One region of the Paenarthrobacter sp. 10N417 genome, then DNA from elsewhere that is predicted to be linked to it. Evidence: riboswitches for the same ligand, from Rfam matches in the RefSeq annotation. Region 1 holds a riboswitch; each other region holds the start of a gene.
What was found. A riboswitch is a leader RNA that binds a small molecule or an ion and turns the genes downstream of it on or off. The one in region 1 is predicted to bind S-adenosylmethionine.
Positions count from the first base shown of each region.

Region 2: linked by a shared signal. The riboswitch ahead of AC1DCM_RS11505 (aminotransferase class V-fold PLP-dependent enzyme) and the one ahead of AC1DCM_RS13405 (DUF1737 domain-containing protein) in region 1 are both predicted to bind S-adenosylmethionine.
Region 3: linked by a shared signal. The riboswitch ahead of metX (homoserine O-acetyltransferase MetX) and the one ahead of AC1DCM_RS13405 (DUF1737 domain-containing protein) in region 1 are both predicted to bind S-adenosylmethionine.

Region 1 covers NZ_JBFTIL010000009.1:97,554-101,760, forward strand. The annotation lists gene AC1DCM_RS13395 (aromatic amino acid ammonia-lyase) at 1-661, opposite strand, end outside; gene AC1DCM_RS13400 (NtaA/DmoA family FMN-dependent monooxygenase) at 664-1,992, opposite strand; SAM riboswitch class IV at 2,159-2,270, shown strand; gene AC1DCM_RS13405 (DUF1737 domain-containing protein) at 2,285-2,551, shown strand; gene AC1DCM_RS13410 (rhodanese-like domain-containing protein) at 2,548-2,958, shown strand; gene AC1DCM_RS13415 (O-succinylhomoserine sulfhydrylase) at 2,959-4,167, shown strand; gene AC1DCM_RS13420 (hypothetical protein) at 4,178-4,207, shown strand, end outside.
Region 2 covers NZ_JBFTIL010000007.1:330,475-334,681, reverse strand. The annotation lists gene rsgA (ribosome small subunit-dependent GTPase A) at 1-778, shown strand, start outside; gene hisN (histidinol-phosphatase) at 834-1,646, shown strand; SAM riboswitch class IV at 1,829-1,942, shown strand; gene AC1DCM_RS11505 (aminotransferase class V-fold PLP-dependent enzyme) at 1,974-3,383, shown strand; gene AC1DCM_RS11500 (class I SAM-dependent methyltransferase) at 3,530-4,207, shown strand, end outside.
Region 3 covers NZ_JBFTIL010000011.1:87,916-92,122, reverse strand. The annotation lists gene AC1DCM_RS14880 (winged helix DNA-binding domain-containing protein) at 1-951, shown strand, start outside; gene AC1DCM_RS14875 (hypothetical protein) at 995-1,441, shown strand; gene metX (homoserine O-acetyltransferase MetX) at 1,448-2,569, opposite strand; SAM riboswitch class IV at 2,584-2,698, opposite strand; gene AC1DCM_RS14865 (bifunctional o-acetylhomoserine/o-acetylserine sulfhydrylase) at 2,838-4,154, opposite strand.

The DNA of each region.
Region 1 (4,207 bases):
GCACCAAGGCAAGGGTACCGGCGCCTACCGAGTACGCATTGGCGCTGACCAGGGCCAGGGCCTCACCGGGAGCGAGCCGCAGCGGCTGGAGACCGGCGTCGGCGAGCGCTTTCGCCCCGGGTACCAGGGTGCCGTCCGCATCGATCGCTTCACCTTCACCGATGGCAACAGCAGCGACGGCGGCGAGCTGGGTGAGGTCCGAGGAGCCCACTGAGCCTTCGCCCGGGATGGCGGGAAAAACTCCACGGTTGAGCAGTTCGGCATAAAACTGGGCCGTCTCGGGCCGGACACCGGAGCCGCCGCGGCTGAAACCGATGAGCCGGGTGAGGATCACTGCGCGGGCAGAGGGCCGGTCCAGATAGTCGCCCACGCCACTGTTGTGGTATCTGACTACCTGGATTTGATAGGCAAGGACCGACTTCTCCTCCACAACCGTGTCGCGTCCGGAGCCAAGGAGGGTGTTGAGGCCGTAGATTCTCTGCCCGGACGTTGAAGCGCGCTCCAGCACTTCGCGTGAGCGGCCGATCAAAGACAACGCATCTTGGTTGAGTTTCACGTGAAACGCCGGATCCAAGGCAGCTTGCGCCACGCTTTCAGGGTCCACCGGCGATGTGCCGATCAACAGGCTCTTGGGCTCGGAGGGGATTGGTTCGGAAGACATGGTCAGAAGTCCAGAAGATTCTGGCGGAAGCCGCCGTTGCCGTAACTCTTCCTCAACAGGCCACGGCGTCGCAGTTCGGGAGTGAGTTTGTCCAGCACTCCGTGCACGGTGACGGGGTCCACGAAGCCAGAGAAGAGGAAGCCGTCGCCACCCACGGCCTCGCCGGTCTCCTCAAGGTAGTCCGCGATTTCCCCTACCGTGCCAATGATCGAGTCGCCGGCACCGCCGCTGCGTGCCTGCAGGATCTGGCGCAGGGTAGAGCCCGGAGGCGCCGCCTTGGCGAAGTGCTCCAGCGTGCCTTGGTTGCTGTTGGTGCTCAATTCGGGCAACGGCGCATCGAGGTCGAACTGCTTGAAGTCGATCACGGACAGGTAGGAGATCGAGTTGAGCTGGCTGTCGATATCACGCTGGGTAAGCTCCCGGCGCTGCGCCCGCAACTCCTCGGCCTCGGCTGATGAGCCAACCACGGTGGGCTTCAGCACGAAAAGTACCTTGACGTCGTCGGGGTTCCTGCCAGCCTTGGCAGCCTCGGCACGGATGGAATCCCGGTAGGCCTTCATGCCGTCAGCGCCACGCGCCAAGGCGATCGCGACGTCGGCGTGCCCACCCGCGAACGCTTTGCCTCGAGGAGAAGCACCCGCCTGCACCAGCACAGGCTCCTCCGGCAGAGGTGCGGTGTTCAGCGGACCGCGGACCTTGAAGAAGTCGCCCTGGTGGTTAATAGGGTGCACTTTGGTGTGGTCGGCGAATCTGCCGGCCTCAACGTCCTCGAGCACCGCGTCAGGTTCCCAGCTCCGCCAAAGCCTCCGTACGACGTCGACGAATTCCTCCGCTTTCTCGTACCGAAGGTCGTGTTCAATCTGCTGATCCAGCCCGTAATTCTGTGCCGCCAGGTCACTGCCGGACGTGACGACGTTCCAGCCGAGCTGCCCCTCGGAGAAGTGCTGCAGCGTGGCCAGCAGCCGGGCGGCTGTAAAGGGCGGATAGAACGATGCGCTGACGGTCGGCACAATTCCAAGGTGCTTGGTGGCGGACAGAAGATACGGAACCAGGGCCAAGGGGTCATGCTTGGGCGCAAAGGAAGCGTGTGCCAGCGAGACCTCGGCGGTGCCGCCATAAGTATCAGGAACAGTAAGGGAATCCTCGATGATGAAAAGGTCAAGGCCGGATTGCTCGAACGCGCGCACGGCGTCTTGATACAGGGCAGGTTTCTTCCAGTCGTAGCCCAGGCTGTAGCCGGGAGTTCCCCAGCCCTGGACACCGAAACCGTGCCCCACGAACCATCCAAAATGCAGCATGGGCTTGAGTGTAGGGCTGCCTTGTCCGTTCACCGCTACCTGATTTCTTGCGAAGTTACAGGGGGTCGTACTGCGTCAATTATGCTCCCGGGACGTCACATTTAGGCTGCTACTCCAGCATGGGCCGGTTACGCAACATGACGGCCGCGTAACCGCTTGCAAGTGCGGGCCGCCGCCGCGGGATGTTACGTTTTTCTTGAGTAATGAGCACCAGCGCCAAGCCCTGACTTGCTGGTCGGCAACCCTCTCTCCGGCGGGGTGCCTCAGGTGACTACTCGGCGTATCGACACTTCGAACTGCAAGCGTGACTGAGGAGCACCAGCCAATGCCTGAACCCACTGAAGAAAAACTCTCCTACCGCCTGATTACAGGTCCGGATACCCGTGAATTCTGCGAGCGGATCACCACGGCCCTCGCCGACGGCTACGTGCTCCACGGCAGCCCGGCGGCCACGTTCAATGGCACGGATGTCATCGTGGCCCAGGCTGTCGTGCTGCCCACCGCCATCGCCAACGCAGACGCCGCCGTCGCGAATGCTGTTGACCAGTTGGAGAGCGACGACGACGAAGAAGCATTCGAGGGACACGCATGAGTTACGCAGGTGACCTGACCCCGCAGGACGCGTGGGCCAAGCTTGAAGAAGGCGCAATTCTGGTAGACGTCCGCACCGAGGCCGAGTGGGCACACATCGGCATTCCGGACACCAAAGCCACAGAGAATGATCCCCTGTTCATTCAGTGGAACCTCGCCGGCGGCATTCCCAACTCCCGCTTCCTCGAGGACCTGCAGCAGCAGGCACCCGAGGGCGAGGGCGTGGAACTCGTTTTCATCTGCCGCTCAGGCCAGCGCTCCATCTCTGCCGCCATCGCCGCGACGCAGGCCGGATTCACCGCCTACAACGTCCTCGAGGGCTTCGAAGGTGACCCGGACCGGTATGGCGAACGCACCATCAACGGCTGGAAGAACCGTGGCCTGCCGACCAACCTGGGGAACGACTAAGTGACTTTCAATCCCGATGCCGCCAGCTGGAGCCCTGACACCCAGGCAGTACGCGGTGGCCTTGACCGTACCAACTTCCAGGAGACGTCCGAACCCGTTTTCCTGAACTCCGGCTTCGTCTACGAATCCGCTGCCGCCGCCGAACGCGCCTTCACTGGCGAGGACGAACGCTTCGTTTACTCCCGCTACGGCAACCCGTCCGTGGCCACGTTCCAAGAGCGGTTGCGGTTGCTCGAAGGAACCGAGGCTTGCTTTGCGACGGCGTCCGGCATGTCCGCGGTGTTCACCGCCTTGGGTGCCCTGTTGGCTGCCGGTGATCGCGTGGTTGCCGCCCGCTCCCTGTTCGGCTCGTGCTTCGTGATCCTCAACGAGATCCTGCCGCGCTGGGGCGTAGAGACCGTGTTTGTCGATGGTCCCGACCTCGATCAGTGGCGTGCTGCCCTCTCCGAACCCACCACCGCTGTGTTCTTCGAGTCGCCGTCCAACCCGATGCAGGAAATCGTGGACATCGCCGCCGTCAGCGAGCTCGCGCATGCAGCGGGAGCGACCGTCGTCGTCGACAACGTCTTTGCCACTCCCCTGCTGCAGCGTTGCGGTGACTTGGGCGCAGACGTCATTGTTTACTCCGGCACCAAGCACATCGATGGCCAGGGGCGCGTCCTCGGCGGCGCGATCATGGGCACCAAGGAATTCATCGATGGCCCGGTCAAGCAGTTGATGCGGCACACCGGACCGTCGCTCTCCGCGTTCAACGCGTGGGTATTGACCAAGGGCCTGGAGACCATCGGGCTGCGCGTGAACCACAGTTCGGCCTCCGCTTTGAAAATCGCGGAATGGCTCGAGCAGCAACCTGCCATTAGCTGGGTCAAGTACCCCTTGTTGAAATCGCACCCGCAGTACGAGCTCGCAGCCAAGCAAATGAAGGCCGGCGGCACTGTGCTGACGTTCGAGCTGCTGCCCTCTTCCGGGCGGTCCGCCAAAGACGCCGCGTTCGCGTTGCTGGACGGTCTGCGCATCATCGACATCTCCAACAACCTGGGCGACTCCAAGTCCCTCATCACGCATCCGGCCACCACCACCCACCGGGCCATGGGGCCTGAAGGTCGCGCGGCCATTGGGTTGAGCGACGGCGTGGTCCGTTTGTCCGTGGGCCTGGAAGATGTAGACGATCTCATTCTGGATCTGGAGAAGGCCCTCAAACAGGTCTAACCTGTCTCGCATGAGCGGGAATCATCCCTATCGCCGTGCC
Region 2 (4,207 bases), on a different contig from region 1:
TACCGACCCCATCGAAAGAGTGGTGGTAGCCAACGCAGACCAACTTGTGGTGGTGGTCGCGGCGGCCAATCCGGAGCCCCGAACCGGCTTTATTGACCGCGCCCTGGTTGCAGCCTACGACGCCGGGATCGAGCCGCTGCTGCTCGTCACCAAAGCAGATGTCAAGGATCCTGCGGAACTGTTGTCGAACTATCTCAGCCTCGACTTTCCCATCATCATCAGCCGTACCGCAGACGATGAAGCGTCCGGTATCGATGCCCGCTCGGACGACGGACTGTCCGCGCGGCTGGACAGCCGCGCCGTTGCCGAATTGCGGGCCCACCTTGATGGAAAAGTGACTGTCATGCTGGGCCATTCGGGCGTCGGCAAGTCCACCATGGTTAATGCCCTGACCGGAGCCGAGCGTGCTACGGGTGGTGTCAACGCCGTCACAGGGCGGGGCCGGCACACGTCGTCGTCGGCGCTGGCCTTGAAGCTGGCGGACGCACCGCCAGGTAGCTGGATCATCGATACCCCCGGTATCCGCTCCTTCGGACTCGCGCATGTGGACCCCGACCGCATCCTGCATTCCTTCCCCGATTTGGAACCGGGCACCGAAGCTTGCGACCGCGGTTGCAAGCACGATGCCAGTGCCATCAATTGCGGACTTGACGCGTGGGTGAACGAGGGACACGCCGGTCCTTCCGGGGTGGCCCGCTTGTCTTCGCTCCGGCGGCTGCTGGGCGCGGACCCGCGTTTGGAAGCGAAAGAGACCAAAGAACTGGGTACCGTCAACTAAGCATTGGTGCAAGGCGATCCCAACTGCAGGGAACGTTTCACGATAGTTTGGTGGCATGACCCAACCCGTTTCCAGCTACAACGATGACCTCCGACTGGCCCACGTGCTGGCGGATTCCGTGGATGCCCAAACCATGGACCGCTTCAAGGCCTTGGATCTGCAGGTCGAGACCAAGCCTGACCTCACGCCAGTGACGGATGCCGACAAAGCTGCGGAAGAAGCCATTCGTGGCCAATTGTCGCGCTCGCGCCCCCGTGACGCCGTCCTCGGCGAGGAGTTCGGCAGCAGCGGCCACGGCTCCCGGCGTTGGATCATCGACCCCATCGACGGCACCAAGAACTTCGTTCGGGGAGTTCCTGTATGGGCTACCCTGATCGCACTCGTGGACGAGGGTGAGCCGGTGGTCGGACTTGTCAGTGCTCCCGCGTTGGGCAAGCGTTGGTGGGCAGCAAAGGACATGGGCGCCTATATGGGTCGCTCCCTCGCGTCAGCGACCCGGCTCAAAGTGTCAAACGTTTCGCGGTTGGCAGATGCTTCAATGTCATATTCCAGCCTTTCCGGTTGGAAGGAACGCGGAAATCTGGACGAGTTCCTGGGGTTGACGGAAGACATCTGGCGCACACGCGCCTACGGCGATTTCTGGTCCTATTGCCTGGTTGCCGAGGGAGCCGTGGATATCGCCTGCGAGCCAGAGTTGAACCTTTACGACATGGCAGCACTGGTTCCGATCGTGACGGAAGCCGGCGGCCGCTTCACCTCGTTGGAAGGCGAGGATGGCCCCTTTGGCGGCAACGCCCTGGCCACCAACTCCATCCTGCACTCAGAGGTCCTCAAGCGGCTGAACCCTGCTCTGGATGACCTCCTCTGACCCAGCGGCACCAACTAGCCAACCGGCTTTGCATAGAATTTTCGACGGCGGATGCCTCCTTTTCGGGGCGTCCGCCGTTTTTTCTTCGCCCAAAGCCCGATTTCCGGACCCTTCGTAACAATGTGCTTAACAAAGCGAAGCGACTTTGGAGCAGGCCAGAGGAGTGCCCTAACCTCTTTACAGGTCACGAGTGCCAGCGCTAAACCCCGGTTTGCTGGCCGGCAACCCTCCATTCGCGGTGGGGTGCCCCGGGTGACGACCTGGCCGGTCCGGAACGGATACGGCAAGCGCGGATCCCCATAGGGGGTCCCTCTTGAGTGAGGTCCCATGAGCACTGCTACGTTCAACTCCACCGTTCTGCCGTCCCTTGTGGTCGAAGAAGCAGCGCACGAAGCCGCTGCAGGCAGGCCCCTGGCCGCCGTCACAGGCGCAGAGCTGCAAGCTCCCCTGATCCAGGGTGGCCACGTCCGCTACGCCAACCTCGACTACGGAGCATCCGCTCCAGCGCTGACAATTGTTTCTGCGTATCTCAATGAGATCCTCCCCTACTACGCCAGTGTCCACCGCGGCGCGGGCTACGCTTCCCAGATCAGCACCTCGGTCTACGAGAACTCCCGCGACATCGTCCGCGAATTCGTCGGCGGTCGTCCCGACGATTCCGTCATTTTCACCCGGAACACCACGGACTCGCTGAACCTGTTGGCAGGCTGCCTCCCGCAACTGGACGGAAAGCCAACGGGCGAGGTCCTTTACCTGGACATCGAGCACCATGCCAATCTCCTTCCCTGGCAGGGCGTCCCTCACCGCAGTGTCGTAGCTGCTTCGACACTGACAGCTACCCTCGCCAAGCTTCGCGAGGAACTCAGCCAGGGCGGCGTGTCGTTGCTGGCGGTCACCGGGGCCTCGAATGTGACCGGTGAAATCCTGCCGATCGCCGAACTCGCAGCACTTGCCCACGAATACGGCGCCCGGATTGTGGTGGACGCCGCGCAGCTTGCCCCCCACCGCCGCATCAACATCACCGCAGCAGACGTGGACTACATCGTGTTCTCCGGGCATAAGCTCTACGCTCCGTTCGGCGCCGGTGTTGTTGTGGGCCGTCCTGACTGGCTCGACGCCGGTACTCCGCACCTTGCCGGTGGTGGCGCCGTTCGCGAAGCCCGCCTGGACTCGGTCAGCTGGGCTTCAGGTCCCGCCCGCCACGAGGGCGGCTCCCCCAACGTCCTCGGCGCGGCAACATTGGCCCGCGCGACGCAGGTGCTGGCCGGGCTGGACCAAGAGGCATGGCATGCCCATGAAGCTGCCATCCGCTCCTACCTCGTACAGGGACTTGAAGCAATCGAAGGCGTGACCGTCCACCGGATCTTCAGCGACTCCGAAGACACTATCGGCGTGGTCAATTTCTCCGTGGAAGGATTCGACGCCGGACTGGTGGCCGCCTACCTCGCCGCCGAACATGGTGTAGGACTTCGTGACGGCCGCTTCTGCGCCCATCCCCTGCTCAAGCGGCTCGGACTCCCTTCGGGCTCGCTCCGAGCCAGTTTCGGAGTGGGTTCCCGATTGGAGGATGCCACACGACTCCTGGCTGGTATCGAAGAACTCAAGCGCACCGGGCTCGGCTGGGACTATGTAGTAGACGAAGGCCGCTGGGTACCGGCCAACGACCACCGCAGCTACCCAGAATGGGCACCAAACACCCCGGGCACCGCAGGGGCTGCGCCCTGCACGATTGACTAAAACGCACGTACTGTGCGGTAAATTCGTAGGGTAACTGGCGTTCGCGGTAAAGGAGTCTGTGCGTGGCCGTGCCTTCCGGCAGTGTTTCCGGCGTTGTTTCCGGCGGAAGTGTTTCCGGCCGCGTTGGCAGGCCGGGTGGTCCCAAGCTGCATGCCACGCGCCGCCGCGAGCTGGGCCAGAGCTTCCAGGACGGCGGCGAACACTACGATCGCGTTCGGCCCGGCTATCCCACAGACTCAATGGATTGGCTTCTCCCTCCTGGAGCGAAGTCCGCCGCGGATATTGGTGCAGGCACGGGAAAATTTACGGCACTGCTCGTGGACCGCGGCCTGCAGGTGGCCGCCGTCGATCCTTCCACAGACATGCTGGAGCAACTTCGAAAGTCCTGTCCCGGCGTTGAGGCGTTGGAGGGAACGGCCGAGGCAACAGGGCTGGCGGACTCAGCATTCGACGTCGTCAGCGTTGCCCAGGCATGGCATTGGTGTGACCCGCTGAAAGCCAGCACGGAAATCGACCGGATCCTGCGGCCCCACGGAGTACTCGGCCTGATATGGAACCAACTGGACACCTCCGTGCCCTGGGTTCACCGGTTGTCACGCATCATGCACGCCGGGGATGTGCACAAGCCCGGCTTCCGGCCAGTTATCGGACCGGAGTTTATGGACTTGACGAGCCATCTCACCAGCTGGGAGGACGCCGTGTCACCGGAGGACATCCTGGAGCTCACGAAATCGCGCAGCTACTACCTCCGCGCAAATGAAGCCACCCGCTTAAAGGTCATGGGCAACCTGGAGTGGTACCTCTTCGATCATCTGGGCCATGTC
Region 3 (4,207 bases), on a different contig from region 1:
GCTGACGGCAGGATCCTCCGGACGCATATCCTGCGGCCAACGTGGCATTTTGTGCATCGTGAGGACCTCGGCTGGTTGATGGGATTGTCTGCGGATCGCCTTCATCAAGGCAACAAAGGCATGTACAGGCAGACGGGAGTTGATGAGCATGCCGCTGCCAGGAGCGGAGACATCCTTGCCGAAGCCGTGGCCGGTGGAGCCCACAAAACACGCGAAGAATTAGCCGGGGTACTGGAACAGGCGGGGCTCCCCGGGAAAGGACTAGGCCTCGTTTACCACCTCATGCACGCAGAGATCAGCAAAATCCTGGTGAGCGGCGCCCCGGTCCGTTCTGCAGGGGGTGCGCTCAAACAGACCTACGCCTTGTTCCACGAACGTGTGCCCGCCACTGGCAACGCGCCCTTGATCGGGGACGACCGAGAATGGGCTTTGGGCCAGCTGGCGCTGCGATACTTCACCAGCCGGGGGCCCGCCACCATCAAGGACTGTGCCGCCTGGTCCGGACTGACCATGAAGGATGTGCGGCTTGGCTTGCAGATAGCTGAAGAGTCCCTTCCGGGCGCCTTGGCGACTGTGGCGATTGACGGCCTGGACTTCTGCTTGCCAGCAGAAGACGTCGAAGCCTTTGCAGCGACTCCGCCAGCTGACGATGGGCCGCGGCTCCCCCGCGTGGATCTCATCCAGTGTTATGACGAGTACGTGATGGGCTATTCCCAATCGAGGCACTACCTCGGCGGAAGGGCTCCCTATTTCCCGGAGGGCGATGCTCCCATTCACGTCGTGTTGCTGGAGGGCAGGTTGGCCGGATGGTGGCGTCACGGATTCTCCGGTGGGATCTGCGAACTCGACGTCAGAGTAAATCGACCCTTCACAACAGCGGAACAACAAGCGTTGGAGGCCGAGGCGGAACGATACGGGAGGTTCCTGGGCATGGAGACCAAGCTGGTGTGAAACCGCAGGACTAAGCTGGGTTAAGACCTAGGAGGCCTGCACCGTGAACAATCTGATCTTCTGGATCATCGTCTGCTCGTGGCTGATTCCCATGGGGATCCGCCTGTACAACAGGTCCCGGGCGCGGCGGCTTCAGGACCGTAATTTCCAAGACCGTAGCTTCCCGGGTCAGAACTATCCTGGCCAGAACTACCCTGGCCCCGGCTATCCCCCGCAGAATCTTCCAGCACCGAATTATCCGGCGCAGGGGTATCCCACTCCGAACTACCCGGGCTATCCCGGGGAGCCCACCACCATCCGTCCTGCCGACGCGCAACCGCCGGCGGGACCGCCGTCGAACGCTTCTTCACCTACGTTTCCCAGCAACAGCGGCTCTGAGCAGCAAGGCTTCCGTGCTCGCAAGCTGGCCGAGCTGGACCTCAAGTTCAGCAACGGCGAGATCGCCATGGAGGACTACATGAAGCAGCGCGGCGAGATCATGAACGGCTGAGCCGGCTTACGCGAAGAAGGCCTGATGCAGTTGGGCTGACAGTTGCCCGATTTCGGTGAGGAAGCCGTCGTGCCCGATGGGGGCCTCGATCACGTGGACGGGGACGTTGCCTGGCAGGTTTTGTGCCAGTTCCAATGACTGGGCCGGGAAGTAGAGGCGGTCCGAGTCGACGGCTGCCACAAAGAATTCAGCAGTGGCGCCGGCCAAGGCTTCCTGCAAGGTGCCCCGGCCACGGCTGATGTCGTGGGACATGAGTGCCTCGGTGATGGCGATGTAACTGTTGGCATCGAACCGGCGCACCAGCTTGGTGCCTTGGTGGTCGAGGTAGCTTTCCACCTGGTAGCGGCCACGCTCCCCCAGGACCGGAGCAGCCAGGGGCGTCTCTTGGTGCTGGGCTTCGCGGCCGAAGCGGAAATCAAGCTCCAGGGCTGATCGGTACGTGATATGCGCTATCCGTCGGGCCAGGGCAAGGCCCGCCTCGGGAGTTGGTCCACCGTAGTAATCGCCGTTGTTGAAGTTCGGGTCCTGGCGGATGGCGAGCGTCTGCGACTGGGCGAAAGCGATTTGCTCAGCTGTGCTGTAGGCGCCGACAGAAATTACTGCGCACCTCTGAACACGCTCAGGGAAGGTCACCGCCCACTCAAGTGCCCGCGCCCCGCCCATGGAACCGCCGAGGACTGCGTGCCATGCCTTGATGCCCAATGCATCCGCGAGACGGGCTTCAGCCACGGTGCTGTCGCGCAACGTGATGAGAGGAAAGCGGGATCCCCAAGGCCGCCCGTCCGGAGCCTGGGACGATGGTCCCGTGCTGCCGTAACAGCCGCCCACAATGTTGATGGAGATAACGAAGAACCGGTTGGTGTCGATCGTCGCGCCGGGACCAACGAGTTGCTCCCACCAGCCTTCCTCGTCGGTGGCACCGCGGGCCACGTGCGTGCTGCCCGTCAGTGCGTGCTGAACGAGGACGGCGTTGGACGCATCTTCGTTCAGCTGCCCCCAGGTTTCGTAGGCCAGCACAACATCCGGGAGAAAACCGCCGGCTTCAAGTTCCAGCGAACCTACGCCGGCGTACTTGACCGTCCCGTCTTCTTTGCCCGGTTTTGGGGGTGCTGTAGCAGTAATGGTCATTCCTTTGACACCTAACCTCGCGCTTGCCTGCCGCCTTGCGTGCGACAGGCCAGGTCTTCACCCGGGGCACCCCACCGCGGAGGAGGGTTGCCGGCCAGCAAGCCGGGGCTGTCACTGGCACTCATGACCTAATACGTAGAGTCTAGGAAAAATACCGCTGTTTTGGCGAAGAATGTGACAGCTGTGTGACGGTTTGGGGTCCCTTCGTTCAGGAACACGCAGCGAGAAGGGCCGCCCGGCGAATTTTCGTCGGCGGGCGGCCGCCCCGCTAAGCGCCCTTGGCAGCCCGGAAACCAGCCTCCAAGTCAGCAATGATGTCGTCCACGTGCTCGATTCCCACCGACAGGCGGACAAGGCCGGGATACACGCCCGCAACCAGCTGCTGTTCGACCGTGAGCTGGCTGTGGGTAGTCGACGCCGGGTGGATAACCAGCGAGCGGACGTCACCGATGTTGGCAACATGGGAGTGCAGCTCCAGGCCATCGACGAATCGCTTGCCGGCCTCGACGCCACCCTTGATGTTGAATGCCACCACTGCGCCGGTACCCTTCGGCCCGTACTTACGGCCACGGTCGTACCAAGGGCTGGACGGCAGACCCGCGAAGGCAACCGATTCGACGTCGTCGTGGGCTTCCAGCCATTCAGCCACTTTGGTGGCGTTCGAGACGTGACGCTCGACGCGCAGGCTCAGGGTTTCCAGCCCTTGGGCGATGAGGAAGGCGTTGAACGGGGAAACGGCCGAACCCAGATCGCGCAGCAACTGCACGCGGGCCTTGAGAATGTAGGAGAGGTTGGCTCCGAGCGCGCCGTCCTTGCCAAGGTCCCGGGCGTAAACGAGTCCGTTGTAGCTGGGGTCCGGAGTATTGAATCCAGGGAAGCGTTCCGGGTCCTTGCCGAAATCAAAGTTTCCGGAGTCCACGATCACGCCGGCGATCGCCGCACCGTGGCCGCCCAGATACTTGGTAGCCGAGTGCACCACAATGTCCGCACCCCATTCGATGGGACGGATGAGGTATGGGGTGGAGAGCGTGTTATCCACGATCAGCGGCACGCCAGCTTCATGCGCAGTGCGTGAAATCCCTTCGATGTCCAGCACGTCCTGGCGCGGATTGGACACCACCTCGCCGAAGAACAGCTTGGTGTTGGGCTGCACGGCGTCGCGCCACTGGTCCAGGTTGTCCGGGTCTTCCACGAACGTCACGGAGATACCGAACTTCTTCAGTGTGTGTGCCAGCAGGTTGTAGGTGCCGCCGTACAGGCTGGGGCTGGCGACGACATGGTCACCGGCCTCGGCAATGTTCAGGATGGCGAAGGTTTCCGCGGCCTGTCCTGAACTGAGGAGCAATGCGCCCAGCCCGCCTTCGAGGCTGGCGATCCGCTGCTCAACGGCATCCTGAGTCGGGTTGCCGATTCGGGTGTAGATCGGGGCGAGCTCGGCCAAGGCAAAGCGGTTGGCTGCGCTCTCTGCGCTGGGGAAAACGAAGGACGTGGTCTGGTAGATCGGAAGCGACCTCGCTCCCGTGGCAGAGTCAGGCTCCTGCCCTGCGTGGATCTGGCGGGTTTCGAAAGACCATCCTTGGGACATTGAATTCTCCTCTTAGTGGCGCGCGGGTTTGCCGTTGATCGCTGTAGGCGTGG